3 regions of the Priestia sp. MDV22-iso46 genome follow, and region 1 is predicted to be linked to each of the others. Evidence: riboswitches for the same ligand, from Rfam matches in the RefSeq annotation. Region 1 holds a riboswitch; each other region holds the start of a gene.

Region 1 (9,961 bases):
GCTAGTGACAGTGGGTTGGCACTGACGATGAAAAGCGCTCCTGTTGTCTCCGCAATTTTCTTTATCTCTGCTAAATCTTCAATAGAACCAAAGAAGTTTGGGTATTGAACAATAATGGCGGCAGTATCCTGTTCAATTTGTTCTTGCAGATTTTCTAGGTCTGTCACATCAGCAGCAAGATTTACTTCTTTCACCGTATACCCTTGTCCGTCAGCTACCGTATTTAAGATAGCACGTGATTCAGGATGAACGGCCCTTGATACAAGTACTTTTGAGCGTCTTGTTGATGCAACCGCAAGTGATGCAGCTTCTGCAAGAGATGTAAAGCCATCATACATAGAAGAATTGGCCACATCCATTCCCGTCAGCTCACAAACCATTGTTTGAAATTCAAAAATAGCTTGTAACTCACCTTGACTGATTTCCGGCTGATAAGGTGTATAAGCCGTGTAAAATTCAGAACGTGAAATCATATGATTCACCAAACTGGGAATGTAGTGATCGTATGTACCCGCACCAAGAAAAGTCGGGTAGTAGTTAGCATTTTTATTTTGTGAAGCAAGCCTCTGCATTTTTTTCAAAAGAAGTGGTTCAGGAATGGCTTTCGGAATATTTAACTCACCAGCTAAACGAATATCAGATGGAATGTCTTCAAATAACTCATCTATGGAAGACATATTTAAAAAAGCAAGCATCTCCTCTTGATCTTGTTTCGTATCAGGAAGATATCTATAAGTGTTTGTCATGTTATTCCTCTCCTTCGTCGATAAACGCTTCATACTCATCTTGATTTAAAAGCAACTCTAACTCTTCTGGATTAGATATTTCCACTTCTATTAACCAACCTTCCTTATACGGATTTTTATTAATGGCCTCAGGAGTATCGTTTAATTCCTCGTTTACACGAGTAACTGATCCTGATACTGGAGCATAAAGTTCAGAAACGGCTTTAACTGATTCGATTGTTCCCATTGATTCATTAGCTGTTATTTCATCGTTCACTACCGGGTTTTCAACAAATACAATATCCCCCAACTGCTTTTGAGCATAATCAGAGATTCCAATTCGCACACGATTTTCGTCTAATTGTAGTACCCACTCATGTTCCTCGCTGTATAATAAATTGGCTGTTGCATTTGTCATTGTTTTTCTTCCCTTCATCTTTGTTTTTAATATTTTTATAGTTTGAAAATTAATAGAAAAACTTCACTTATAACGTACTTATTAATCTGTTGTACTTTAAAGAGATGACTGATATTTTCCTATCAGCAAACGATTATCGTTATAACTCTATTAAAAATGTCATAAATCTTTTTTATAGAATGGTGTTTTCACCACAATGGCATCAATCATTTTTTTGCGAACTTCAACTTTTAGTTGCGTACCCAACTCAGCATACTCTACTGATACGAGCGCAAGACCTAAGCCTTTCTTTAAAGACGGGGAATGGGTTCCAGATGTAATACAACCAATTTCTTCTCCTTTCGATGAAAACACTTTGTAACCATGACGAGGAATACCCCTTCCTTTTACTTCAATCCCTACCAATTTTCGTGTTAAGCCTCTTTCTCTTTGAGCTGTAAGAATGTCTTTGCCGATAAAATGACTTTCTTTGTTCGTTTTAACAGCAAAACCGATTCCTGCTTCAAGTGGGCTGATATCACTTGTGAGCTCTTGACCATATAATGCAAGCCTCGCTTCAAAACGAAGAGTGTCACGTGCACCAAGTCCACATGGTTTTAACCCATGTTCCTTTCCCACTTTCAGAAGCTTCTCCCAAAGAGCTTCTGCCTTATCTGTTGTTAAATAAAGTTCAAATCCGTCCTCTCCTGTGTAACCTGTACGTGATACAAGAACGTCTGTAATCCCATCCAAATTGACATGTTGAGCAAAATGGAAAAAACTAATTTTCTTTAGGTCTATTTCCGTTAACTTTTGTAAGATGACTTCTGCCGTTGGACCCTGTATAGCAAGCTGCGCAATGTCACCTGAAACATTCTGAAGCTTCACTTCTCCTCTTACGTGTTTCTCCATCCACTCGATATCTTTTTTAATATTTGCCGCGTTAATCACAAGTAAATATTTTTCATTAGCCAACTTGTAAACAAGTAAGTCATCGACCGTACCGCCGTCTGGATAACACATAGCTGTATATAGGGCTTGATTGATACTAAGTTTTGTTACATCGTTTGTTACAAGGTAGTTAATATAGCTTTCTGCACTTCTCCCCGTAACCAGCACCTCTCCCATATGAGAAACATCAAAGAGTCCTGCTTTCTTTCGGACAGCTTCATGCTCTTCTAAAATGCTGGAAAACTGGACTGGAAGTTCCCAGCCCCCAAAATCAATGACCTTTGCACCGTATTTTTTATATGTTTCAAAAAGCGACGTTCTCTTTAATAATGTATTTGTACTCATTGACACACCTCCAATTAAGGTTTCTTATGAAACAACTGTTCTTTTACCTTTTTACCTGTTGGGGTCATTGCAAGACCCCCAAGTGCGGTTTCCCGAAGGGTCCTAGGCATATCTTTTCCGACCTTATACATCGCTTCAATGACTTCATCGCATGGAATGCGGCTTTCAATACCGGAAAGGGATAAATCAGCAGCTGAGAAAGCAATCGATGTGCCAATAACATTTCGCTTAATACAAGGCACCTCAACTAGTCCTGCGACTGGATCGCATACTAGGCCTAATAGTGATTTCATAGCAATAGCTGTGGCATTCACTGCCTGTTTAGGAGTTCCTCCTTTTAATTCCACGATTGTTCCAGCTGCCATGGCTGTCGCTGAACCAACCTCTGCCTGGCAACCTCCCGCGGCTCCTGAAATAAAGGAACCGTTGGCAATCACATAACCAAGCATGCTGGCCGTAAACAAGCCCATAACTAAATCCTTATAGGGAGTGCCATCATTTTTATGAAGGGAAAACAATACTCCAGGTAAAATGCCAGCAGCTCCAGCTGTTGGGGTAGCCACAATGATCCCCATTCGAGCATTGCTTTCAGACGTGGCTAATGAGAAAGTCATCGCATTGCTTATATAATGTCCCGACAGCGATTTACCCTGATTTACGTAGCCATACATTCTTACAGCATCGCCACCAGAAATACCACTTGGTGCAGTTGATCCATCTTTTATTCCTCTATCAACGGCTTCCTTCATTTTAATCAATCGCTCTTCCATCATGCCGATAATGGTTTCTTCTCCTTTTCCTGAATTTTTTGCTTCCATCATCAACATTATTTCACCAATTGTTTTTCCTTCACTCTCACAAACCTGAACAAGCTCTGTCATGGACTGAATTTTCATCATAATAGACTCACCAATGATTTCTTTCTTGACTGATAACGACTCACAAGAGCTGTAAAGTCAACATCAGCGCTTAGACGAATATCTACCATTGCTTCGTTAATCATAAAGATTTTAGATAAACCGCCGCCAAGTGATGCTCCACCTACTTTTGCCACACAATTTCCTCGTTTTACTGTAACAATTGTTGTGTTCGGATGTTCAAAATATGGACAACTGTCTTCAAGCTGAAATTCATAGGACAGTCCGTATTGTAAGGTCATCTCGATTGAATGTTTAATCCGTGAATCATCTGTATCCATTCCAAGCAATCCCCCAAGAAGGGCTTTATCTGTTCCATGACCTTGGTGTGTTTCGGAAAAAGAATCATAGAGAATAATCGTTGCTTCTTTCGGGCGTCCACCTATCAATTCATGAATGAACTTCCCAATCAATACAACACCAGCCGTATGAGAACTAGATGGTCCTACCATGATTGGACCAATAATGTCAAAACAACTTTGAAATTCCATCATGAGGCCCCTTTCTTATATAGTGATTGGCTGTTGAAATAATGGATACCCATCACAAATCGCTTTTGTTGTTTCTTTTGCTTGTTCAAGAATGGTTGAATCTCCTTTACTCTTAAGAACAGATGCAATTATTTTACCAATTTTAACCATCTCTTTTTGCTTCATACCTCGTGTTGTTAAGGCTGCTGTTCCCATGCGTATTCCACTTGTCACAAATGGGCTTTCAGGGTCGTAAGGAATTGTATTTTTATTAACCGTAATTCCTGATTTCTCTAGTAGTTTCTCTGCTTCTTTTCCAGTTAAGTCCCACGGACGTACATCTAAGAGGACAATATGATTATCGGTTCCGCCGGAGACCAGAGTTGCTCCTTCTTTCTTTAATGTTTCACTCAATACTTCCGCATTTTTAATAATTTGTTTTGCGTATTCTTTAAAATCTGATTGCAAGGCTTCTTTGAAAGAAACTGCTTTTGCTGCAATAACATGCATGAGGGGTCCACCTTGGATACCAGGAAATACAGCTTTATTAATTTTTTTGATCATTTCCTCATCATTAGTCAAAATAATGCCACCGCGCGGTCCACGTAATGTTTTATGTGTGGTACTCGTCACTACATCTGCATAGGGGATTGGTGATGGATGGAGGCCTGTTGCAACAAGCCCTGCAATATGAGCCATGTCTACCATGAATTTTGCCCCGACTCGATCAGCAATTTTCCTAAAGCGTGCAAAATCAATGGTTCTTGGATAAGCACTTGCTCCTGCAATAATCAATTTTGGTTTTTCTTTTTTTGCAATTATTTCTAGTTCGTCATAGTCAATCAAGTGAGTATCTTCTCTTACACCATAAGATACGATTTCAAACCATTTTCCTGAAATGCTGACAGGGCTGCCATGAGTTAAGTGACCGCCATGCGAGAGATTCATCCCCATCACTTTATCACCAGGCTGTAGCAATGCATAAAAAACAGCGAGATTGGCTTGGGCACCCGAATGTGGTTGAATATTTGCATACTTGGCACCAAACAGCTTGGTGAGGCGCTCCATAGCTGATTGTTCTGCCACGTCAACAAACTCGCAACCGCCATAGTAACGCTTTCCCGGATAACCTTCTGCATACTTATTAGTGAACACGGATCCCATTGCCTCCATTACTTCATTACTCACAAAGTTCTCTGATGCGATTAACTCTAATGTGTTTAGTTGTCGTGTTTTTTCATTTTCGATAGCAATATAAATATCGCGATCATAGTTTCTTAGACTCATCGTTATATCCTCCTTTGATTTTTTCAAAATTTTACGTTTCCTTACCTTCCCCAACAAAAAAGACAGAGGAAAGGCAAGATATTGATCTTACCCTTCCTCTGTCCCTTTTACCTGAGAGATTACCTTTTACATGAAACATTTTAAGAAAATGATTTCTTAAAATGTTTCATGTAAAAGAGTTCCCCTTTGGTGGCTTTGCAGCTCTCTCCAGAGGTGCGTCCAATTGCAGTCTTTTTACCTGAGAGTTTATACCCCAAGGATTTTTTGGGGGTTGCTCCTTCGGTGCCGAATTGATTTTCTTCGGTCTCTCCCACAATCATCATTCGCTTATATACAGTTAATTTGACAATTTGAAATAATAGAGAATAATCTATAAATTTTTAATTTATTACGGTAAAGAGAGTTTGTTTGATATAAATTTATTATGAATTAGAATTTAGATAAAAAAAAGTAAGCACTTTTATAACACATAGTAACTAAAAGTATACCTTAAGAAAAAATAAAGCTTTATTCTAACCATAAAGAAAAATATGTCATAAAACCTCACAAAAACCTTTAAAAAAACAGAAAATTATAAATATAATAAGTCCACCAGCACAAATTTAATACTTAGTTGACAAGAAGGAGTTGAATTTGCAGTTATAAAAAAGAACGTAGTTATCGTCGGAGCTGATGTAATTGGATGTGGGAAAACTTACTATCTGAGTAAAGTGGAACAACGAAACATTACCAATTTATATTAAGGAGTTATTTCATATGAATCAGAAAGAATCATTAAAGAAAACTCTTCGAATGCGTCATATGATGATGATTGCGTTTGGAGGTTCCATTGGGGCTGGCTTGTTCGTCGGCAGTGGCGCTATCATTCAAGCTACTGGACCAGCAGCAGTCTTGACGGCTCTAATGGCTGGAACATTAGTTATTCTTATTATGAGAATGCTAGGGGAAATGGTTGTAGCAAAGCCTAGTTTAGGTTCATTTTCAGATTACGCTCGAGAAGCCCTTGGGAACTGGGCCGGTTTCACAGTTGGTTGGCTATATTGGTATTTCTGGGTTATCGTTATTGCTGTAGAAGCAATTGCAGGTGCTACAATATTAAAAGATTGGATATTCTCTGATACTCCACTCTGGGTATTGAATCTAATTCTTTTGTCGGCATTAACATTGACTAATCTCCTCTCTGTTAAAGCTTATGGTGAGTTTGAATATTGGTTTTCCCTGATTAAAGTTGTTACAATCACTTTATTTCTTTTTATCGGTGGAGCGTACATTTTAGGTCTATTACCAGGTACCACAATGAATTTCTCTAATTTAACGATGCATAGTGGGTTTGTACCAGTTGGTACAGGTGCAGTCTTCGTCGCTATAGCCACAATTATTTTTTCCTTTGTTGGTTCTGAAATTGTAACTATTGCTGCAGCAGAATCAGATGAATCGGAAAAGGCCGTAGTAAAGTCCGTAAACTCAGTTATCGTCCGTATATTACTATTCTATGTAGGTTCTGTCTTTTTAATTGTAACTATTATTCCATGGAACGATGCTGTATCCCTTAAAAACCCCTACGTTAGCGCTCTTAAAGTCATTGGTATTCCCGGTGCCGACATAATTATGAATCTAGTCGTTGTCACAGCAGTACTCTCTTGTTTAAACTCAGGGGTGTACACTGCATCTCGGATGTTATTCGCTTTAAGTGCTAAAGGAGATGCCCCGAAATGGATGCTTAATGTTACGAAACGAGGAGTTCCCTTAAAAGCTATTCTTACATGTACAGTATTCGGTTTTTTATCCGTAATTATGTCTTTTATATCACCGGATACAGTGTTTCAATTCTTATTAAATTCTTCAGGGGCAATTGCTCTCTTTGTATACTTACTGATCTCCATTTCCCAGTTAATTCTTCGTAGAAAGATTGAAAATGAAACGCCTCATCTTCTTAAATTTCGCATGTGGGGTTATCCTTATATCACCATCGCATCAATTATTGCAATCACTATGATCATTGGAACTATGGGCTTTAACTCTGAGACCCGATCCCAATTAGTATTGAGTATATTTAGTGTAATTGTTGTAGTCATTCTCTATGTAGTTAAAGCAAAATTTACAAGACAAAAAATGATTCATACTAACACTGTTGAGGATGATATACCTGAGGTTAAATAGTATGAAGATAAACCTTGCTACATTTATATGAATTAAAACATTGTAACCAGAGCAAACTACTCAAGATGGTTGTGAATCATCATTCCGTATAAAACCAAGTGTAAGCCGAAAAAACCATTGTTCAGGAGCAATGGTTTTTTCGGCTGTATATGAGATACAAGCGAAGTTAACATAATAAGTATTACAAGAACCAATAAAAGTCCGTCAAGGTATACGTTTTTAGATTATTTACATTAGACAGCCTTAATCATAGATTATGTATTATATCCTTGATAAATCACTGTAAAGGGATTAAGGATTTCAGAGCTTCCTTGTACTTTTGAGTTATCAGTAACAAAAACGACTAATTTTTGTTACTGATTAAAGGTAATTTAATATTTACATAAATTGTTTTTAGGATAGGAAGACCTAAAGCAATAAAATTCATTAATAGTTTTTAATTTCATTATTTAGAATAATATGGTATATTTAATCAAAAAGGAAAAAACCATGATAGGCCTTGCTATTGCCATTATTGTATTTAATTTTATTGCATTTAAAACAAATAAAAGACTAACAGCAAATCAAATTCTTCATATTTGGATGTTTACAATTGCTTTTCAACATATGTTTGATGTCTTTATAGATCTCAAATATCATGCCTATTGGTATTTTACAGAAAACGCAGATTGGAGGGGAGTTCTTACTCATACTGTATTACTCCCACCTGCTAATATGATATTTCTTAATTGGTATCCTTTTAAAATGTCAATCATTCACAAGGGTTGCTATTTTATCTTTTGGATGGTAGCCATTTTGCTTTATGAAATGATTACATTAATTCCCGAACCTTGGGGATACTTCCACTATGGTTGGTGGAATTTATGGTATTCAGCTATCATTGATCCTGTACTTCTACTTATTGCGTTAGGATATTATAAATGGGTATTAAAGCTAGAAAACAGGTTATTAACAGGAAAGAAATAAAAAGAGCATTGTACTAATAACAATGCTCTTTTTATTTCTTTCCACTTATTGTCGACGAAGTTCTTGTATTTCTTCTTTTGTAAGTCCTGTTAGTTCGATAATAGTCTCTTCATCTATTCCTTTTTGAATCATCCCTAGAGCTACCTTTATAATACCTTTTTTTTCAGCTCTTTTTAATGCAGATTTTTCATCTAATAACGCTTTTCTTCGAGCTTCATATGCTAATAGCACTTCAGGATCCTGACTTACACGTTCCCATTCATCCATCGCTTTTTTTAATACTTGATCTTCTTGCATCGCAATCTCCTCCAATACCTGAGTGATTTCTTCGTCTTCCGATGCCTCCAGTAACAGTAACCATCTTACCAGTTGATCTTCTCGAGGATCTACCTCTTTGTTACGCCACTTAATTAATAACTTAGGTAGCTCCATAAAATGAATTTCCAGCATATCGGTTAAAAGTAATTTCTGTTCTCGTTCATATAATTGAAAAGTGGAATGATAATCATGCATATGTGATAAATAACGGAAATTCACAATATTAATGGTAATGGTTTTACAAAGTTCCCCGTAGTCCATGCCTTCTTTCATTTGGCTACTATACATTTTGGACCAGTAATAGAGTGTTCGTTTTTCCATATCATGTTTATTATTAAGTTGAATCTCAATATTTACACGGCTTCCATCCTCAAGTTGCGCATGTACATCTAAGATCGAACGTTTATCTTCTTGATTTTCTTTATTGAAATGAGGATCCAGTAACTGAACCTTATAAATCTTTTTCTCATCTGGAAAACGGAGAGCAGCATTTAAAAAGGCAGCTAAAATTGACTCATTTCCATGGGTCCCAAAAAGGGACTTGAAAGCAAAATCAACACGTAAATCTAATCGTTTTGTCATAACGTCCTCCGTCATTTCATCTTCTTTCTTCTTATTATATCATGAGCGTTCTCTTATTCCTATGCAATGCGTTTTACTGTCAATCTAATTCATAGTAACAGGACTAGACTAAAACGAAGCTATTCTCCTTACTTTCATCAAATGATTTATATCAGATCAGAACTAATTCTCAAGAATAACGTATTGTAGAAAAAGGTTCTATTTGTCGTCAGTTAAAGTAAATATATAAACTTTATTTTTTATAACGCAGTTTATACATTTACTTTTGTTCATAAAATATAATAATTATTTATTTTTAATTGAAATTACTCTGATAAGAATATAATGAAGAACAAGCACAACAAAGACACCAATTGAGACGGGTAAGAAGTACAACTATAAATAGATTCAAGGATCAAGGACATAACTTTACTCGTTAAAAACAAAGTAATTGCCTTAAGGTAATTTAAATCAACTTAAAGTTGTTCTTTTATTCTATTTAAATTTATGCGTTTCTATTTTATACAAACTAAAAAAGCCCTTTGAAGTTTTTCTTATTACTATTACTTCAAAGGGCTTTTAGTTAGTTTGTTGTCAACTTTTGAAAAAATTTGTTTAAGCCATATAAAACTGCTCCTATGAAACTTCCTAAAGCAATTGATCCAATAATCATTAAACTAATTTCCTTAATTGTAACTGGTGTCATAAACTGAGTGGATGAGAATAATAAAACGATAACAATTGGTATTAAAAACCATAGAATTGTTTTTTTCAATTAAATCACCTCCAATTTATTTTATAGTTCTATACTTATAAACATTCCCTTTACTGTCACCTCTTAAATATACTTTTACAAATTTCTCT
Region 2 (9,961 bases), on a different contig from region 1:
CTCCACTAAAAAGACCTCATCACGGAGTGATGAGGTCAGAAATTTACTATATTCTTTTATAAAAAATCATGTTTATTCCCTGCTGATTTTCTAGCCTTTAAAGATTTATTTTCTTTTTCCTTCTAGTCCAGTAAAAAATAAATAAGAGAATAAACCAAACGGGCGTCAACAATAAGGCTGGGCGCGTCGCGTCAGAAAACAGCATAATAACAAGAATCACCGCAAACAAAGCTAGCACAACATAGTTTATAAATGGTGTTAACGGTGCTTTGAATGCTGATGCTGCATGCAGCTGCGGACGCGTCTTTTTATACCTTAGATGGCAAATAAGAATGATACTCCACACCCAAATAAAACAAATAGCGCTAATGGTCGTGACGATGCCGAAAGCTTGGTCTGGTATAAGTTTGCTTAAAAGAGCTCCCGCTGAGATGACCAGCGTAGATACAAACAATCCGTTGCTTGGTACGTGGTTTTTGTTCAGTTTTGCAAACTTAGATGGCCCTTGGTCATTTTTACTTAAATTATATAAGATACGGCTTGTTGAAAACATTCCGCTATTACAAGCAGAAGCGGCTGAAGTTAATACAACAAAATTAATAATTCCAGCAGCAAGCGGAATTCCGACTAAACTAAAGGTTTTAACAAATGGGCTTTCTGCTGCATTTAATTCCATCCACGGGTTAATAAATAAAAGGACGATAAGTGCCCCAACATAGAAAAATAAGATTCGCAGCGGAATTTTATTAATGGCCGATGGAATATTTTTTTGGGGATTTGATGTTTCTGCTGCCGATACCCCTACCAATTCAACCCCGACGTATGCGAATATAACCATTTGGAATGAAAGTAAGAAACCTGAAACCCCATTTGGAAACAGTCCTCCGTGATTCCAAATGTTTTGAACAGTAACGGATCCCGCGTCTGTTTTAAATCCCATTACCAGCAAAATAACGCCAATAATAATTAATGCAAGAATCGTAATAACCTTTATTAAAGCAAACCAAAACTCTAATTCTCCAAATAATTTTACGGTTAATAAGTTAAGACCTAATAAAATGATTACACAAATAAGTGCGGGAATCCACTGAGGAATATTGAACCAATATTTCACATATACGCCAACTGCAATCACATCAGCCATAGCTGTCATAATCCAGCAAAACCAGTAGGTCCATCCCGTTACAAATGACGCCCACGGTCCAAGATACTCTTCAGCAATATCTGTTAACGATTGATAACCTGCTTTAGACAGCAGTAGTTCTCCTAGCGCTCTCATCACAAAGAAAAGCGCAATACCAACAATTAAATAAGCAAAGATGATAGAGGGACCTGCAAGCTGTATTGCTTTACCAGAACCTAAAAACAAGCCCGTACCAATGGTTCCCCCAATCGCGATTAGCTGAACATGACGATTGGATAAATCCCTCTTTAATTCTCGTTGTTCCAACTCTAACTCCTCCTAACAATAAAACCTTTGATGCGATCGTGCGGACTACAAATAAAGTCCAATAAAAAAAAGAGATTGGATGCGCTCCAATCTCATGGTCATAAGAATAACAAATATTAAGGTACATGCTACCAATTAGTAACATGCCAAATAAATATCCGGTACTCTTCTGTCCTTTTGCCTGAGATTGTGAACCCTTCGGCGTCGCGAAACTATCGCGATCTCTCCAGAAGCTGCTCCTGCTATAGTGTGATCCATAGCAATCATAGCTTTCTACGTATTAATTTTTTCAATCAATAGAATGACTGTCGAATAGTTGTTTATTCTAATACCAGTTAGATGCTTTGTCAACAGGAAAGATTACTTTCATTTATTTACCTTCTTCGACAGAAGGTAATTGAACAGTTTCAATCGTCAACTTAGTATCCTTTTCCTCGCGCTACCTGAGTCCTTGCGGGAACCTGAACACATTAAACGGATCATACTTTTTGTTCACTCTTTCTAATCTCTCTGCGTTGTCTCCAAAATACTCACGTTCGTAGTTTCTCAGGTTGCTGATAGGAAAATTCACATAGGAACCTACCGTAATACTTTTAATATATTCAAATCGCTTGCGAAGCCAATCTCTGTTTGCTCTTGCAAATACATCTTCTGTCCAGACAGACTGAAACCCCATAATATATCTGGCGTTTCTGTAGAAAAAAGCCGTTTCTCTTTTACCAACACGGCGAATTTCTCCTCCTAGTGCATAAAAAGAAATCGCATCATACACGGAACCTTCTGCCGGACGCTGTATGAGATCTGCAAGATTTTCAAGCTCACCACGTGAATAGCTTCTGTGCACAAATCTTCCCGTTGACTTAAATTTTTCAGACGGAGGATAGGTTGCTTCTATTTTTTTTACCGCTTCAAGAAAAGATAATGATTCCAGCTCTACTTGAAACCCTTCTACTTCTGCAAAAGGCTGCAAAATCTCCCGAGCTCTTTCTGGGGAGCCGTAAAAGAATCCGTTTGCAAATATGCCTAACCCTTCTCCTCCTGCATTATAAAATGCTTGCAACTAGCGTCATACGTTTGTCCAGTTTGGGCAGCCAGTTTTGCCATATATTCATCACTTGTGCCTGCTTCTCCTTTGTAGTACCTACATAAAAGAATCGAACGAGCGTCACAGAGCTGTTCGTGGGCTTTGGAAGCTGAAACGTCATGCTTACCACAACGCCAAAGTTACCGCCACCGGCACCGCGGCATGCCCAAAAAAGATCCGCGTTACACGATTTGTTTGCCTTAATGAGCCTTCCTTCATAATTGACTAATTCTAGCTCTATCAAGCTGTCGCACCCTAACCCGTAAAGTCTGCTCGAAAGTCCCCAGCCTCCACCAAGTGTAAAGCCAGATACCCCAACAGTCGGACACGTTCCTCCTGGAAACACATATCCGTTCGAACCGATGAAATCATACACTTCCGTATTTTCCTCTCCTGCTTTCATCTTTAAAATGTTCCGTTTCCTATCCAATTTCAACCCATTTAATCGACTAATATCAATGACTAATACACAGTCACCCGTAGAATACCCTTCATAATGATGACCGCCAGATCGAATGCGAATATCAACACGATGCTTGCGCGCCCAGCGGATCGCATTCACAACATCCTGCTTTTTTTCACAGTATACAATCACAAGCGGAAATTTATTAACAGCACGATTCCATCCCTGACGAGCTTCCTCATAAATTGGGGCTTTTGGCGTTACCACTTCGCCCGTAAGCCCTTTTAAAAACATTGAGTCCATTTTGACCTCTGCCACCTCTGTACATACTTTTTATTAGATTTATTACTATAGTATTATCAATGTGGTTAAAGGTTTGGGTTTTGGGATAGAATTTGCGTTTATTATTTGTATAAAATACGTCATTATAGTTTGTTTTAAAAGCATTAACTCTCTTATGTAATTTCTCTTTAGCGATGTAAAACTTTCTAAATCTAGACTTTATGGGAATTTCGATTCACTATACTAAAATATTTTCTACTCTAAAAGAACAGATGTTTAATTTTAACAATTTCCCCATTAATAAAAGTACAGCTCAAAGAAAAAAGAGCAGAATCAAATCTGCCCTTTACTCTTTTTCTATTCATTTCTTTAACGTCAAACTTACCACATTCTCCACATGCGCCGTATGAGGGAACATATCAACAGGCTGAATGTAATCAACATGATAAGCCTTCGACAGCTGCTGCACATCTTTCGCTAATGTGGATGGATTACAAGAAACGTAAACCACTTTCTTTGACTTCACTTGTAAAATCGTTTTTAGAAGCTTGTCATCACAGCCTGTTCGCGGCGGGTCAACGACGATTACGTCTGGCTTCCAGCCTTCTTTTACCCACTTCGGCATCCACTTTTCAGCTGGACCCGTCACATATGTGGCATGCTCAAATCCATGATCTTTGGCATTTTTTCTCGCGTCTACAATCGATTCTTCAATCGTATCCATTCCGCGAATTTCTTTAGCATCTTTAGCAAGCCATAAGCCAATTGTACCTACTCCGCAGTAAGCATCTACAATTTTTTCATTGCCTGTTAGCGCAGCTGCTTTTTTTACTTCATCATATAGCTTCACTGTTTGAAGAGGGTTCAACTGGAAAAATGCACGCGCTGAAAGTTCGAACGAGATATCTCCTAACGTTTCTTGAATCACCGACTTTCCAGCGAGTGTAAACGTTTCGTCTCCAAAAATAAGCGATGTTTTTTGGCCGTTTACGTTTTGTACGAGCGATTTCACTTCCGGTAGGCGGCGCTGAATTTCTTTAATGAGCAGCTCTTTTTTCGGAATTTCTTGTTTAGCCGTGATCAAGACAATTTGCACTTCACCCGTTTCAAATCCTACTCGAGATACGATGGTACGTACAATACCACGGCGTTTGCGTTCATTGTAGATAGGAATTTGAAGTTCTTGTAAAATTCGTTTTATTTCTTTTGTCACGTGATTCGTGGCTCCATGCTGAATAGGACAGTTTTCAATGTCAATCAGTCGATGAGAATTCAGTCCATACAAACCAGCGATGACTTTTTGTTTATCTACACCTACTTGGAACTGTGATTTATTACGATAGCCCCAAGGATCTTCCATGCCAATTGTTTGGCGTGTTTTTTCCTCTACTTTTTTTAATGAACTGTGACGTTCGAACGCTTGCAGAACAATATCGCGCTTAGATTCTAGCTGACCTTCATAGGATAAGTGCTGAAGCTGACAGCCTCCGCACTGTTCATAAATAGGACAGGGCGCATCTACGCGATGAGGAGATTTTTTGCGAATTCGCTTGATTTTCCCTTCCGCAAACTTATGCTGGACATTTGTTGCTTCTACAACCACTTCTTCATTTGGTAATGCTCCTGGTACAAAGACGACTTGGCGCTTAAAATATCCTACGCCTTCTCCATTAATACCGAGTCTTTTTATCGTTAACGGAAACGTTTGTCCTTTTTGAACTTTCATTTCAGTTTTTGGTTTATTCATGAGACCAACTCCGATTAGTTTAAATTCTTTATATAGTTATTAACGGTCCTTAGCTGCTTAAAACCTATTAGACCGTATCGCTTTAAAAAAGACATCAACGCATATTATAACACTTCAACAGCAAAAAACCGACAGGAGAAACATTCCCGTCGGTTTTTATCTTTATTTCGTTTCAGAAGGACTTTTCTTCATTTGTTTGCGTTCGTTCATTAAATCATCAATACTTTTAAACGTATAGCCCTGCTTTTTTAAATCCACAATTGCTTGATCTAATGCATCTGCGTTATCCTTTGAAACGGTATGCAGAAGCATGATTGCACCTGGATGTATTTGAGCCATCATATTGTCGTATGAGTAGCGCCAGCCTTTTTGTTCATTCACTTTCCAGTCAACGAATGCAAGTGACCAAAATACATTCGTATAGCCCTCTTGCTTTGAAAGAGCTAGCGTTCGTTCACTAAATACACCTCTAGGTGAGCGAAGATACTTCATTTCATCACGACCAGTAATATTCTTGTATTCATCTTTTACTTTTTGTAATTCCTCTTTAAAACGTGCGTCATCCACTTGAGTTAAGTCAGGGTGATGCCATGAATGATTGCCGACAATATGCCCTTCTTTTACCATTCGCTTAATTAGCTTAGGCTCTTCTTTTAAATAGTGTCCTGTTACAAAGAACGTGGCAGGAACCTTTCTTTTTTTGAGCACGTCTAATACCTGCGGTGTATAACCATTTTCATAACCGTTGTCAAACGTTAAATAAATATTTTTTTTATTTGTATCTCCGAGGTAAAAAGCATCATACTTAGCAAGAATTTGTTCATAAGCTGTACCTGCGGATGCGGGCTTGTGATTTTTACTTTTTTGAAATCCCCAGCTGATCGGAGTGTTTGGATACATTTGTGCTTCAACAGATGCTATGCCTGTTGACATCACGAATAAAAAAACGAGAAAAAAGGTGAACCGGCGCATAAGAAGCTCCTTTCGGAAGTCATTTTACGCTTAGTATCCACTCAATTTTCTCGTTCATGAACGTTATTTTTTACCATACGTTCCGGACGTATGTTTATTTAAATACCGGTTCTTTAAATTGCTCAAGCTTTTCAAATGAAGACTTGTCTACATCTGCATGCAAGCTGTTTCCGTGTGAATCCATCGTCACTACAGCTGTAAAGCCTTCTACTTTTAAATGCCACATTGCTTCAGGAATACCGAACTGCATCAAATCAACGCCTTCTACGCTCTTGATACAATCAGCATAGTACTGTGCAGCTCCGCCGATCGCATTTAAGTACACACCGCCATGCTCTTGAAGAGCAGCAAGCGTTTTAGGACCCATACCGCCTTTACCGATAACCGCGCGGATACCAAATTTCTTCATAATATCTCCTTGGTAAGGTTCTTCACGGATACTTGTTGTTGGTCCTGCAGCGGTTACGTGCCATTTTTCATCTTCATCTTTTAACATAACCGGACCACAGTGATAAATGATTTGTCCATTTAAATCAATTGGCGCATCGTGATCTGTTAAATGCTTATGAATAGCGTCGCGTCCTGTGTAGAGCATACCGTTGATGCGCACCACGTCGCCAACTTTTAATTCACGAATTTGCTCTTCTGTAATAGGTGCTTGTAATACAACTTCTTTTGTTTCATCCGCATTTTGTTTGTCTTCTGCGCCTGCATTTTTATTAAAATCTACTTCTTCGCCTTCTTGATACAGCCACTCTTGAACGCTTCCTGTATCGGCATTAATTTTAACGCCCAAACGACGGTAAGCCCAGCAGTTATACGCAACTGACACATAGAAGCTAGCAGGAATACGATTAATTACGCCGACTTTACAGCCAAGTAATGTCGTTTCTCCGCCAAAGCCCATTGTACCAATTCCTAACTTATTGGCATTTTCCATTACATACTCTTCTAATTCTTTCAGCTGAGAATTTGGATTTTCGTCATCTAAATTTCGGAACAGCTGCTCTTTTGCTAATTCATAGCCTGTTGTACGGTCGCCACCGATTCCAACACCAATGACGCCGGCACTACAGCCTTGACCTTGTGCTTGATACACAGAGTGCATCACACATTTACGAATGCCGTCTAAATCACGACCAGCTCTACCTAAACCTTCTACTTCACAAGGCAGGCTGTACTGAATGTTTTTATTTTCGCAGCCGCCGCCTTTTAAAATAAGACGCGCATCAATATAGTCATTTTCCCACTGTTCAAACTTAATAACCGGCGTGCCGCCGCCTAAATTATTACCGCTGTTTTCTCCCGTTAACGAATCTACGGAGTTAGGGCGAAGCTTTCCGTGCTTTGTTGCTTCTTCAATTGCCCAATAAATTGCTTCTTTAATTTGAAGCTGATTCACTCCTACAGGGGTTTTAATTTTAAATGTTGGCATACCCGTATCTTGACAAATTGGCGATAAATTATCATCCGCCATCTTAATATTATTGGTAATGGTCGCTAAAGACATTGCTGCACGCGTTCCTGCATTTTCACGCGCTTTTGCCTTTGCGATAGCACGTCGAACGTCTTTTGGCAATTTTGTAGATGTTTCAACAATTAAATCGTACATGCTTTGTTTTAAAGCTTCAATCATCACTTAATTCCTCCCATATCCCGCTAATGTATGTATTTATCTATCTGTCGTACAACTTTCAAAATTTATTATACTCCTTCAAAAATTGTTTCGAAAGACCTTTATAGGAGGATTTCCACTTCAAGCAAAAAAGCGCTAGTTTTTCTAGCGCTTTTTCCTTTGTTCATTCTTTATCTTTTTTAAACTGCTCACATTTTGCTTCAAGGTCATCAATCATCGTAATCAAACGGTCAATGTCTTCTAGATCTGTGTTTTCAGGCTCCATGGAGTCTAATACGTGTACAAACATATTTAAACGATCTTTTAAATAACGTACTTGTGAATCTTTATCTCGAACGGCGTTTCCCATTTTAAACCCTCCTGATATAGCTTTTTCATTCGTATTTCTTTATATCCTAACGAATACTTTCATATTTGACAACTAAAAGCAATAAAATCCATAATAGTCACTGGTGTCCGTTTTGAATGAGACGTATAATTTAGTCTAGCAGGACGGACCGTGAGATGTTTTCATCATCATTTCACTTTACGGAAAAATAAAAGGAGTTTTTTTATGGCCACTTTACAACGAATTACCCCGGAGTTCGATCCGTGGGAAGCGTATTTAGATATGAAACAATATGGCAAACCGACGCTTACAAACGTTGAATTCACCACAACGACACTTTGTAATATGCGATGTGAGCACTGCGCAGTTGGATATACGCTGCAGCCAAAAGACCCAAACGCACTGCCGCTTGATTTAATTTTAAAACGTCTGGATGAAATTCCAACTCTTCGAGCGTTAAGCATTACCGGCGGAGAGCCGATGATGTCTCTATCTTCTGTGAAAAATTATGTGGTGCCTTTATTAAAGTATGCACATGAACGAGGTGTCCGTACACAGATTAATTCAAATTTAACATTAGATCTTGCTCGTTACGAACAAATCATTCCTTATTTAGATGTTTTACATATTTCTCACAACTGGGGAACGATGGACGATTTTGTGGAAGCTGGCTTTGCAATGATGGAGCGAAAGCCTACTTATGAGCAGCGCGCCAAATATTTCGACCGTATGATTGAAAACAGCCGCGCGCTTGTAAAAGCAGGTGTAACCGTATCAGCTGAAACGATGTTAAATAAACGTACGCTTCCTCATATGGAAAAGATTCATCGTCAAATTGTTGATGAAATGCTTTGTCAGCGTCATGAAGTACACCCTATGTATCCAAGTGACTTTGCTAGCACTCTAGAAACATTATCTCTTCCTGAAATGCGTCAAGCTATTCATCACCTTCTTGATATTCGAGATGAAAATGTGTGGATGCTATTCGGCACGTTACCATTTTATGCATGCAGCAATAATGAGGAAGACTTAACGCTCTTACAGCGCTTATATAGCAGTAAAAATGTAACTGTTCGAAACGATCCAGACGGGCGCTCTCGCCTAAATGTAAATATTTTCGACGGAGATATTATCGTAACGGATTTTGGTGATACGCCTCCTCTTGGCAACATTCAAGATACAAAGCTTACAGACGCTTTTGATACGTGGCAGCAAAGCACAATTTCTAAAGAACTTAGCTGTCATTGTTCAGCAGTGTCTTGTTTGGGACCTAATATTTTGGTGAAAAACAGCTATTATCAAGATACTGATTTCAACAAACTCCAAGCGAGCATTACAAAATAACAAAAAAGAGATTCCATCGTGGGAATCTCTTTTTTGTTATCTCGGCTGGTCATAAGCTCCAAAGCTTAAGGAAACATAATCTTGTACTGGAATCCATGCTCCAATTCCTTGAGACGTTACATTTCTCACCACAATTGCGCGCTTGCTGCCTTTTACTGTGACATACACTTCTCCATATGTTACTTTTCCCTTTTCACTTACAGCAGGCGTATACGCATACAGATAACCTACTTTTTTAGGAGCTACGTTATAGACCTGGTCTTTTTTCGTTCCGGCACCTACAAACGTTTGAAATGATAAAGTGAGCTTTGTTTTTTTAGCTGCTTCAATTAGCATCATTTGTTTAACATGATCAGGCTGAGGCACTTTTGCTGTTAATCCGCCTTTTACATGACTTTGATTTTCCTGACTGTACATCATTTTGTACTGAGTTTTTCCTGCTCTGTTATCATAATGATTTGTATTGATTCGCTGGTGCTGCCAGTTAACGTTCGTTTCTGTTGATTCGTAATTTAATGGCCACTGTCCTAAAAAGACGGTTGCTCTGAAACCAATTGCCCATGGAGTTTTAGAAATGTTTGATTCATTTAATATACGAATTAAATCAGGGTTTTCAATTTTTACATTTGATGTTTCAATGAGCTCTTTTGTAAACTCACTCGGCTGCAAATATGGCGTGTCTTGACTAGCATTTGGATAGGTATTTTCTTTTGAA
Region 3 (9,961 bases), on a different contig from region 1:
TTTATATTAAAAAATTGCCTCCAGTAGTTCAAATGCAGCTTTTTATGAGAGTTCCCGTTATCCGAACGTTCACACGGCTATTTAACTCGTACTTTTTTTCTGTTCATATGAGCAATTTACTAAATGGTGGTTTATCTATTTATGAATGCTTTGCTCTTTTTCAAAAGCAAGAGCATCATCCGTTTTTTCAAGTGGAAGCTTTTGCTTTTACAGATCAACTTTCCTCAGGAATGCGATTAGATCATATCGTTTCAGGTAAATCTCATTATGAAAAAGACTTGGCTCAAGTTATTGTGCATGGTCAGCAGAACGGTGAGCTTTCTCAAGAACTGTATGATTACAGTCTATTTATGATGGAAAGAATGGAACAGTTTATTTTTCGTATTTTAAAATATGTACAGCCGCTTACATTCTTATTCATCGGAATTGTCATTCTGCTTATGTATATGTCCGTTATGCTTCCGATGTTAGAAGTGATGTCGAGCTTGTAGAAAGGTGAAAGAATATGATTCTAAAAGGTGATAAAGGATTTACCCTTATTGAAATGCTCATTGTTATGCTCGTTATTACCGTGCTTTTGCTCATTATGATTCCAAATGTATTAAAGCATAATACGGTTATTAACAACAAAGGCTGCTCAGCTCTTGTCAAAACCGTAGAGGCTGAGGTACAAGTATACGAACTTGAAAATGGCGAAAAACCAAGTCTAGAAGAGCTTGAAGCAGGAGGCTACTTAAAAGAAGGCACCGTGTGTCCAAATGGTCAAGCCATTCAAATTGACGGTACCGGAAAGGTTACAGCTAGTGGTTCTTCTTAAGCAAAAAGGATTTACCCTCATTGAGATGCTGATGGTTTTATTTATTGTGCAAGTGATGATGTTTTCCATTATTGTAGCCATTCGTCCGCTTGTGGAATATTACAAAATCACATTATTTTTGCGACAGCTGCAAAGCGACACGTTTTATGTGCAGCAAACAGCAATGAACCGAGAATCTCCAATTAAAATTAACTTCGCACCGAAGGGAACAGAATATATTATTTCTGATTCTCGTGCCGTTCTTTATAAGCGCGCCTATGACTCTACCATTCATATCATGTTTGGAAGCGGCAATTCCACGATACAATACAACAAAAACGGCAATATTTCTCAAGCGAAGACCATTTTTATCAGCAATCAAAAATTTAAATATAAAGTTACTTTTCAAATAGGCAGAGGGCGTTTTTATGTGGACAAGATGTAAGGGTCAGCAGGGCTACACCTTGTTAGAAATGCTTGTTTCATTTAGCATGCTTTTACTCCTAACCGGTACAATTATTCCTTTGTATGTTCAGATGAAAGAAGCAGAAAAGAAGCAATATGTTTCGTATCAAGCTGATGCTATCTTGCATGAAGAGCTATTGAAATATAAATATGAAGCAGGATATAAACGGCGAGAAAAAATCGTAAAAGAAAACGTTGCGTTTTATCTGAAGTGGAACGGAGAAAGTGCTCAAAAGCTTTGTGTAGAATGGACAGATTCCGCTGAGAAAATGAAAAAGAAGTGTGATGTGATGTTGAAGTGAAAAGGGAAAAAGGCTTTACGCTTGTAGAGATGTTAGTCAGTTTTACTCTTTTTTTGATCATTGTTTCATTTTTCCCCATTATCATTCCGCTAGCTAAGCAAACATATAATCCGGATTTTAGTATGAATGAAATGGAGTGGGGAATTTTTGTGAATCAACTTGCTATGGAATATCGAGAAGCAAAAGAAGTGGGAATTAATGCGACTACGCTTACGTTGAAAATGGAAAATAATCAGATCATCACTTATGAACGCTACGAAGACAAGATAAGAAGACGAGTGGATGAAAGCGGTCATGAAGTTGTGCTGCAGCACATTAAGAATATTATGTATGAACAGCAAAAAGAAAGGCTTTTGATTCGTTCAACAGACGGTGTTAACAAAGTTAGAGAAGAAACCATTACGACGTTTTTGATGCTTGCTCATGAAACATAATGAGCAAGGATTTATTCTCCCAGTTGTTTTGGCATTTTGTGCGCTTTTTCTTCTGTTAGTAGCTCAGCAAACCACTTATTTTGTGACGAAAAGTTCATTTTATCAAGAAGTAGAGCAGAAAAATCGTCTGCAGCATCTTTTAGAAAACGCGGTTGTACATGTAAAAAAAGAAATAAAAGAACATAATAAATCTCCATCTGCATCTTTAGTATTAGAAACTGGTACGGTTTCATACGAAGTAGTAAGTGAAGATGAACAGATGATCATCCTAAAAATAAAGTGTCAAACATTGCAAGGAAGAGCATTGACGGAAACGGCATATATTCAAAAAAAGGATCAGCACATTGTGAAGTGGACGGATTAAGTCTCTTTCTCTCCGGATATAATAGTGCTGAGGAGATGATTATATGAAAACGAATGATTATGTAAAATATATGACTCAGCAATTTGTACAATATATGGATCAGCCAAAAGAAGAGAGGAAAACGAAAAAAATTCAAAAAAAAGAAGAGCGAGCACCTTTTGCAAACAGATGGTTTGGAATGATTCCGCTGTCGTTTATGCTGTGGTATCGTAAGAAAAAAGAAAGATGAGCATATCATATGCTCATCTTTTTTTTAACCGGCTTGTGTTTTGTTAAATTGACGAGACATCGTTTCAGGCGATATGTAAAATAAGCCACCGTTTATAAACTTAAACAAGATAGTCGGCTCGTACAGTTCTTGAAGCGCTGTTTTTTCGGTCATATATATTTCTGGCAGCTCTTCTGCTGTTTCGTAAAAATGATCAAGAAGCGCTAAGTCTTCATACCATCTCTCCTGCGCTTTTTCAGCCCATTCAGTTGGCTGAGCTTTAACATAGTCAGTCACATATGATGTGAGTCGTGCGATGGCACTTTTAGGTTTAATAAAAGGTGAGAGAGTAAAGCAATAGTCTGAGATTTTAGATGACAAATTTTGATTAATGATTAATTCATGAAATGATTCAATAATCTGTCCATTGATTAAATTAATGCCAAGCGACAAGAGCTCATCTTTTTTACGATCGCATTTGTACGAGACTTTAATATTTAATGCAAGCCAAGGGTGTAAAGGCTGATTTGTTGGCTGAGCTGATGCAACTTGTTCATACAAGTGAATAAACCCGCCTAGTTTTTGAGTAGAAGCGAAAATTTGGTGCAGCCTAGGTGAACCGAAATGAATTCGTTCTCCTTGAACGGAATCGTCTTCAAATGCTGGATCTGTAATGAAAGTGAGCGAAGCAGGAGTTGCTTCTCCTCCCGTCTTTTCAATATAGTGCCAATAAAATGGACGATTCATCAATTCTTTATCGAGTTCAATCGTTAATTGAACCGTCAGGTAAGAAGATGTTTCTGTGACAATAGAACAATTATTAGCTAGAAAATAACGCTTTAAAAATTGATGAATATCAGTTTGCTGCATGCTGATCCTCCTCGCTGTCTTCGTATTGAATAATAGACGTCAAGTTCTCCATTTTGATTTTTATTTCTCCTTCACTCCGCGAATGAAATAAAATATCCTGAATATGCTCTTCGATATTTTTTAAATCAAGCTTTGTTAAAATATCATCTAGCTCTCCAACAACTCGTTCAAAAAGGTTTATTTTTTCGTATAACAATTTTAAAATATGTTCTTCGACCGTATGTTGAATGGCTAAATTGTAAATGTGAACATCATGTTTTTGACCTAAACGATGGACCCTTCCAATTCGCTGTTCTAGACGCATTGGATTCCACGGAAGATCATAGTTAATGATATGATGACAAAACTGAAGGTTGATTCCTTCTCCGCCTGCTTCAGTGGCAATAAATACTTGCGCGTGGCTTTCAAAAAGCTGCTTCATCCAGTCTTTTTTACCTCGCTTAAATCCGCCTCTAAAAGGTACAGAGGTAATTCCATGCTGTTTTAAATACCACTGTAAATACAGTTGAGTTGCTCTGTACTCAGTAAAAATAATGACTTTATCATCAATTTTCTGAACGAGCTCTAGCACTTTTTCTGCTTTTGCATTTTGCGGCACTTGCTGAAGTAGTTCCATTAACGGAGTGATCATATGTTCCGTTAATGCGCTGTTTTGATCTTCCTGACGTTCGAGCATGTTTTTTAATGTCATATACACCGCTTCACGGCTGCTGCAGGCCTCTCGCTGCAGGGTTAAAATTGAAAAAGCGCTTGAAGGGTGCAGTCCGTTTCCTTTAAAAGACGTAATCGCATCGTACAGCTCGCGTTCTTTTGGCGAGAATTCAACAGGAATGGTTTGAACAATTCGCTTCGTCCATTCGATACCCGTATCGTGGCGGCGATTTCGAATCATAACTTTGTTAACAAGCTCTTTTAAGTGTTCATCGTTTTGCAAAGAGCGTTTTTTAGCGGAAAATAATTCTTCGAAATAGTCTTTATTGCCGAGATGGCCAGGCTTTAAAAGAGAGACTAAGTTAAAAATTTCTTCAATTCGATTTTGAATCGGTGTTGCGGTTAGCAACAGACAAAATTTCTTTTTTAGACTTTGCACAAATTCATAGTTTTTTGTTTTGTTGTTTTTAAGTTTATGAGCTTCATCAATGATGATGAGGTCGTAGTCTTGTTCAAGCACAATTTCTCGATGAGGAGAACGTTTTGCTGTATCAATTGAAGACACAACGATGTCACACTGATCCCACACATATGATTTTCTTTGAGGGACTGCGGGAATATAAAATTTTTGATTCAATTCCATAGCCCACTGTGAAACAAGCGAAGCTGGAACTAAAATGAGAACTTTTTTAACAAGTCCGCGAATCATATATTCCTTCAAAATTAACCCTGCTTCAATCGTTTTCCCCAGTCCTACTTCATCTGCTAAAATGGCTTTCCCATTCATTGTTTCAACTACTTGTTTGGCTACTTCGAGCTGATGAGGAAGCGGCGTTAAATCAGCTAGATGTTTTGGGCTTTGTAGTCCTTCAAATTCTGAGATAAGCGTTTGGTCTTCTATTTCATAGGCAAGTTTATACAAATCCCATGCAGACCAAGGGCCGTCTTGCTCCAATTTAGTTGAGAAGGCTGCTTCCCATGTTTCATCGATGTTTAATTTCACTTTCATGATAAAAATGCTCCTTTGTAAAAAATTTTTATTGAACAAATGATAAGAATCAGGTAGGATAAAAATATATTTAGAAAATTTGAAAAAGAAAATAGATTAGCACTTTACAAATGATTGTGTGAATAAAGATAGATACATCTTTCAGTAGTATGCCCAACTTTACCAACTTTATAGAAGCGAATGACGACACGGGGAGAGACTACTTGAATGTAGCGCCGAAGGAGCAAGCAATAAAATTGTGAATCTCTCAGGCAAAAAGACTCTTGTTTGACGCAGCTCTGGAGAGTGTCTATGCGTTTATAGACCACCCACGAGGCAAACCTATTCGTTTATAGGTAAACTTTCAGGTGAAAAGGACAGAGACTTCCTACTAAATACAGTAGGGGGTTTTCTGTCCTTTTTTGTTTGGATACGTAGTGATCCCCACACTATTTGAAAACTCCCCGTTATGAAAAGTTTCACGTGAAAAAGAGGAGGACATAAATATGACAACAGAATTACACAAAACGCCGCTTTATGATACCTATCAAAAATATGGTGCCAAAACAATTGATTTTGGAGGATGGGCTCTTCCCGTTCAATTTTCTTCTATTAAAGAAGAGCATGAAGCTGTACGTACAAAGGCAGGCCTTTTTGATGTCTCTCATATGGGAGAAATTCTTGTAACAGGAGCTGATAGCTTAGCTTTTCTTCAGCACACGATGACAAATGACGTTTCTACCCTCGTAGATGGAAAAGCACAGTATACGGCTATGTGTTATGAAGACGGAGGCACGGTAGATGATTTGCTGATTTATAAAAAAGCAGATCAAGAGTATTTGCTAGTCGTAAACGCTGCTAATATTCAAAAAGACTATGAGTGGCTGGTGTCTCACAAACAAGGAGATGTAACGCTCGTTAATCAGTCTGATGAAACTGCGCAGCTAGCTTTACAAGGTCCTGTAGCAGAAAAAGTTTTACAAACGTTAACGAACGAAAATTTATCTTTATTAAAGCCATTTACATTTGCTGATGATGTAGAAGTAGCGAATGTAAAAGCTCTCGTTTCACGTACTGGGTACACCGGGGAAGACGGCTTTGAAATTTATTGTTCTTCAGCTGACGCCTCTCACTTGTGGACGGCTATTTTAGAAGCAGGCAGTGATGAAGGTGTGCTGCCTTGCGGATTAGGAGCTCGCGATACGCTTCGTTTTGAAGCTACTTTGGCTTTATATGGCCAAGAGCTTTCAAAAGATATTACGCCCATTGAAGCTCGAATTGGATTTGCAGTAAAAACGAACAAAGACAGCTTTATTGGAAAAGAAGTGTTAAAAGAACAGCGTGAAAGCGGGGCATCTCGTAAACTGGTAGGAATTGAAATGATTGATAAAGGTATACCAAGACACGGTTACGAAGTATTTGCAGATGAAGAACAAATTGGATTTGTGACAACAGGTACACAGTCACCGACATTAAAGAAAAACATCGGTTTAGCGCTATTGTCAGCAGAGTATTCAGAGCTTGGTCGGGAAGTAGAAGTGCAGGTTCGAAAAAAACGCTTAAAAGCAAAAGTGGTTTCAACACCTTTTTATAAACGTTCAAAGTAAGCTTTGGGGAGGAATTTAACATGTTACATCGCTATTTACCAATGACAGAACAAGATCAGCAGCAAATGTTAGCAGCAATTGGTGTTTCATCTGTTGATGATTTATTTTCAGATATTCCGCAGCGCGTTCGTTTTCAAGGAGAATACAATATTAAAAAAGCGGCTTCAGAGCCTCAGCTGTTAAAAGAATTAAATAGTATGGCTGCTAAAAATGCTCATTTAAAAGACTATGCTTCTTTTTTAGGAGCAGGAGTTTACGATCATTACATGCCGGTTATTGTTGATCATGTTATTTCTCGTTCGGAATTTTATACGGCCTATACTCCGTATCAACCAGAAATTTCTCAAGGAGAACTTCAGGCCATCTTTGAATTTCAAACAATGATTTGTGAGTTAACGGGGATGGACGTGGCTAATTCTTCTATGTATGACGGAGGAACTGCTTTAGCAGAAGCCGCTATGCTCAGTGCGGGTCAAACAAAAAAGAAAAAAGTACTTGTCTCTGCGGCTGTTCACCCTGAGTCAAAAGATGTGTTAAAAACGTATGCGAAGGGTCAATACATTGAAGTGGTAGAAATCCCTGCAGCAGACGGAGTAACAGATATGATTGCATTGGAAAAAGAGATGGGGAGTGACGTGGCAGCTGTTATTGTCCAATACCCAAATTTCTACGGACAAATCGAGCCGTTAAAAGAAATTGAAGAAATTACTCATCAAGAAAAGTGCATGTTTGTGGTTTCAAGCAATCCTTTATCATTAGGTTTACTTACGCCCCCTGGAGAATTCGGAGCTGATATTGTCATTGGAGATGCACAGCCATTTGGTATTCCAAGTCAATTTGGAGGACCGCACTGCGGATACTTTGCAACTACGTCTAAGCTTATGCGGAAAATTCCAGGACGATTAGTAGGGCAAACGGTAGATGAAAACGGTAAGCGAGGGTTTGTTTTAACCCTTCAAGCGCGTGAACAGCATATACGCCGCGATAAAGCGACGTCTAACATTTGTTCAAATCAAGCGTTAAATGCTTTAGCGGCATCAGTTGCAATGACAGCTTTAGGCAAGCAAGGTGTAAAAGAAATGGCGCTGCAAAACTTATCAAAAACGCATTATGCATATGAAGCGTTAAAGGCAAAAGGGATAAATGTAGCATTTGAAGGACCGTTTTTTAACGAATTAGTCGTGAAGCTTCCTGTTTCGGTAACAGAAGCAAACAATCATTTATTAGCATCAAAAATAATTGGCGGTTATGATCTTAGCCGTGATAACCAAGCGCTTGAAAATCACATGCTGCTTGCTTTTACAGAGCTCCGTACAAAAGAGGAAATTGACCAACTTGTAAATGAATTGGGGGATCTTCATGCTTAATCAAAATCAATCACTTATTTTTGAAAGCAGTAAAGAAGGGCGAATCGGCTATTCATTGCCAGAGTTAGATGTGCCGCAAGTAAATGCTGAAGAACTGCTTGGAAAAGCGTATGTGCGTACCAAAGCTCCTGAGCTTCCTGAAGTATCAGAACTCGATATTATGCGTCATTACACCGCGCTTTCAAAACGAAATCACGGAGTAGACTCAGGGTTTTATCCGCTTGGTTCATGTACGATGAAATATAATCCAAAAGTGAATGAACAAGCAGCACGCATTGCTGGGTTTGCGCATATTCATCCGCTTCAAGATGAGCAAACGGTTCAAGGTGCTCTCGAACTTTTATATGATTTACAAGAGCATTTAACAGAAATTACAGGAATGGATGAAGTAACACTTCAGCCAGCAGCAGGTGCTCACGGCGAGTGGACCGGGCTTATGATGATTCGTGCTTATCATGAAGCAAATGGTGAGACGCAGCGAACAAAAGTCATTGTTCCAGACTCAGCTCACGGAACGAACCCGGCTTCGGCAACAGTTGCGGGATTTGAAACGGTAACGGTAAAATCAAACGAACATGGTTTAGTGGACTTAGAGGATTTACGCCGCGTAGTAGGAGAAGATACAGCCGCTTTAATGTTAACAAACCCAAATACGCTAGGGTTATTTGAAGAAGATATTTTAGAAATGGCTGAAATTGTTCACGCAGCAGGTGGAAAGCTTTATTATGATGGTGCAAATTTAAACGCAGTATTAAGTAAAGCCCGTCCTGGAGATATGGGGTTTGACGTTGTGCATTTAAACCTTCATAAAACGTTTACAGGCCCTCATGGAGGAGGCGGTCCTGGCTCTGGTCCGGTAGGGGTAAAAGCAGATTTAATTCCGTATTTGCCTAAACCAGTGCTTGTGAAAACAGAACAAGGCTATCACTTTGACTATAACCGTCCTCAGTCAATTGGACGCGTAAAGCCGTTTTACGGCAACTTCGGTATCAACGTTCGCGCTTATACGTATATTCGTTCAATGGGTCCAGACGGCTTAAAAGCCGTGACGGAAAACGCTGTGCTAAATGCCAACTATATGATGCGTCGTTTAGCAGAACACTATGAGCTTCCGTTTGACCGTCACTGTAAGCACGAATTTGTTTTATCAGGAAAACGTCAGAAAAAGCTGGGCGTGCGCACATTGGATATTGCGAAACGACTGCTTGATTTTGGCTATCATCCGCCAACTATCTACTTCCCGCTTATCGTAGAAGAGTGCATGATGATCGAACCAACGGAAACGGAGTCGAAAGAAACGCTAGATGCGTTTATCGATGCGATGATTCAAATTGCAAAAGAAGCAGAAGAAACGCCTGAAGTCGTACAGGAAGCTCCGCATACAACGGTTGTGAAGCGCCTTGATGAAACGCTGGCAGCGAGAAAGCCAGTTCTTCGCTATCAGAAAGAACAGGCTGTTCAAAACGTCTAACAAAAAACCTCGCCCAAAGGCGAGGTTTTTCTATATACATACCATTATTTTTTCTTTTTTACTTTACCGTTCCACATTTTGAAGCCGCCTTTTAAATCATAGATTTCTTGAACACCGTGGCGACGAAGCATTTGTGCTGCACGTCCTGTGCGCATTCCGCTTTGACAATAGATGTAGACAGGCTGATCTGGACGAAATTCTTTAATGCGCATACGGAACTGTGAAAGAGGAATATTTCGTGCGCCTAAAATATGTCCGTTTTCAAATTCATTCGGTTCACGAATATCAACTAGCTGTGCCTTGCGGTAGCCGGTGCGGAATTCTTCTTCAGTTAACGTTTTCATAATGCGACGTTGGTAAAAGAACATAACGACAGAGTATATGATAATTACTCCAAGTAAAATGAGTACTGCTGTAATTGCTGACATGCTGATTCTT

Evidence for each region. Region 1 has a riboswitch for glycine ahead of glyA (serine hydroxymethyltransferase). Riboswitches for the same ligand answer to the same signal wherever they lie in the genome.
Region 2: another riboswitch for glycine. It lies ahead of AC4NPH_RS24395 (amino acid permease); the one in region 1 lies ahead of glyA (serine hydroxymethyltransferase).
Region 3: another riboswitch for glycine. It lies ahead of gcvT (glycine cleavage system aminomethyltransferase GcvT); the one in region 1 lies ahead of glyA (serine hydroxymethyltransferase).

The regions. Positions count from the first base shown of each region.
Region 1 is NZ_JBZVWT010000010.1:93,927-103,887, forward strand. It holds gene gcvPA (aminomethyl-transferring glycine dehydrogenase subunit GcvPA) at 1-746, opposite strand, end outside; gene gcvH (glycine cleavage system protein GcvH) at 748-1,143, opposite strand; gene gcvT (glycine cleavage system aminomethyltransferase GcvT) at 1,303-2,418, opposite strand; gene sdaAA (L-serine ammonia-lyase, iron-sulfur-dependent, subunit alpha) at 2,433-3,314, opposite strand; gene AC4NPH_RS26990 (serine dehydratase beta chain) at 3,314-3,829, opposite strand; gene glyA (serine hydroxymethyltransferase) at 3,842-5,092, opposite strand; glycine riboswitch at 5,188-5,306, opposite strand; glycine riboswitch at 5,309-5,415, opposite strand; gene AC4NPH_RS27000 (amino acid permease) at 5,849-7,252, shown strand; gene AC4NPH_RS27005 (hypothetical protein) at 7,742-8,218, shown strand; gene AC4NPH_RS27010 (Rpn family recombination-promoting nuclease/putative transposase) at 8,264-9,118, opposite strand; gene AC4NPH_RS27015 (hypothetical protein) at 9,681-9,872, opposite strand; gene AC4NPH_RS27020 (hypothetical protein) at 9,889-9,961, opposite strand, start outside.
Region 2 is NZ_JBZVWT010000007.1:25,247-35,207, forward strand. It holds gene AC4NPH_RS24395 (amino acid permease) at 98-1,450, opposite strand; glycine riboswitch at 1,610-1,690, opposite strand; partial or broken gene AC4NPH_RS24400 (FAD-binding oxidoreductase) at 1,890-3,240, opposite strand; gene rlmD (23S rRNA (uracil(1939)-C(5))-methyltransferase RlmD) at 3,581-4,966, opposite strand; gene pdaA (delta-lactam-biosynthetic de-N-acetylase) at 5,129-5,938, opposite strand; gene AC4NPH_RS24415 (fumarate hydratase) at 6,033-7,574, opposite strand; gene AC4NPH_RS24420 (SE1561 family protein) at 7,738-7,923, opposite strand; gene yfkAB (radical SAM/CxCxxxxC motif protein YfkAB) at 8,128-9,246, shown strand; gene AC4NPH_RS24430 (YfkD famly protein) at 9,283-9,961, opposite strand, start outside.
Region 3 is NZ_JBZVWT010000002.1:243,505-253,465, forward strand. It holds gene comGB (competence type IV pilus assembly protein ComGB) at 1-491, shown strand, start outside; gene comGC (competence type IV pilus major pilin ComGC) at 506-817, shown strand; gene comGD (competence type IV pilus minor pilin ComGD) at 759-1,241, shown strand; gene AC4NPH_RS13185 (type II secretion system protein) at 1,225-1,563, shown strand; gene comGF (competence type IV pilus minor pilin ComGF) at 1,560-1,997, shown strand; gene comGG (competence type IV pilus minor pilin ComGG) at 1,987-2,361, shown strand; gene AC4NPH_RS13200 (YqzE family protein) at 2,405-2,590, shown strand; gene AC4NPH_RS13205 (YqhG family protein) at 2,615-3,439, opposite strand; gene AC4NPH_RS13210 (DEAD/DEAH box helicase) at 3,426-5,099, opposite strand; glycine riboswitch at 5,280-5,372, shown strand; gene gcvT (glycine cleavage system aminomethyltransferase GcvT) at 5,585-6,685, shown strand; gene gcvPA (aminomethyl-transferring glycine dehydrogenase subunit GcvPA) at 6,706-8,052, shown strand; gene gcvPB (aminomethyl-transferring glycine dehydrogenase subunit GcvPB) at 8,045-9,523, shown strand; gene AC4NPH_RS13230 (rhodanese-like domain-containing protein) at 9,568-9,951, opposite strand.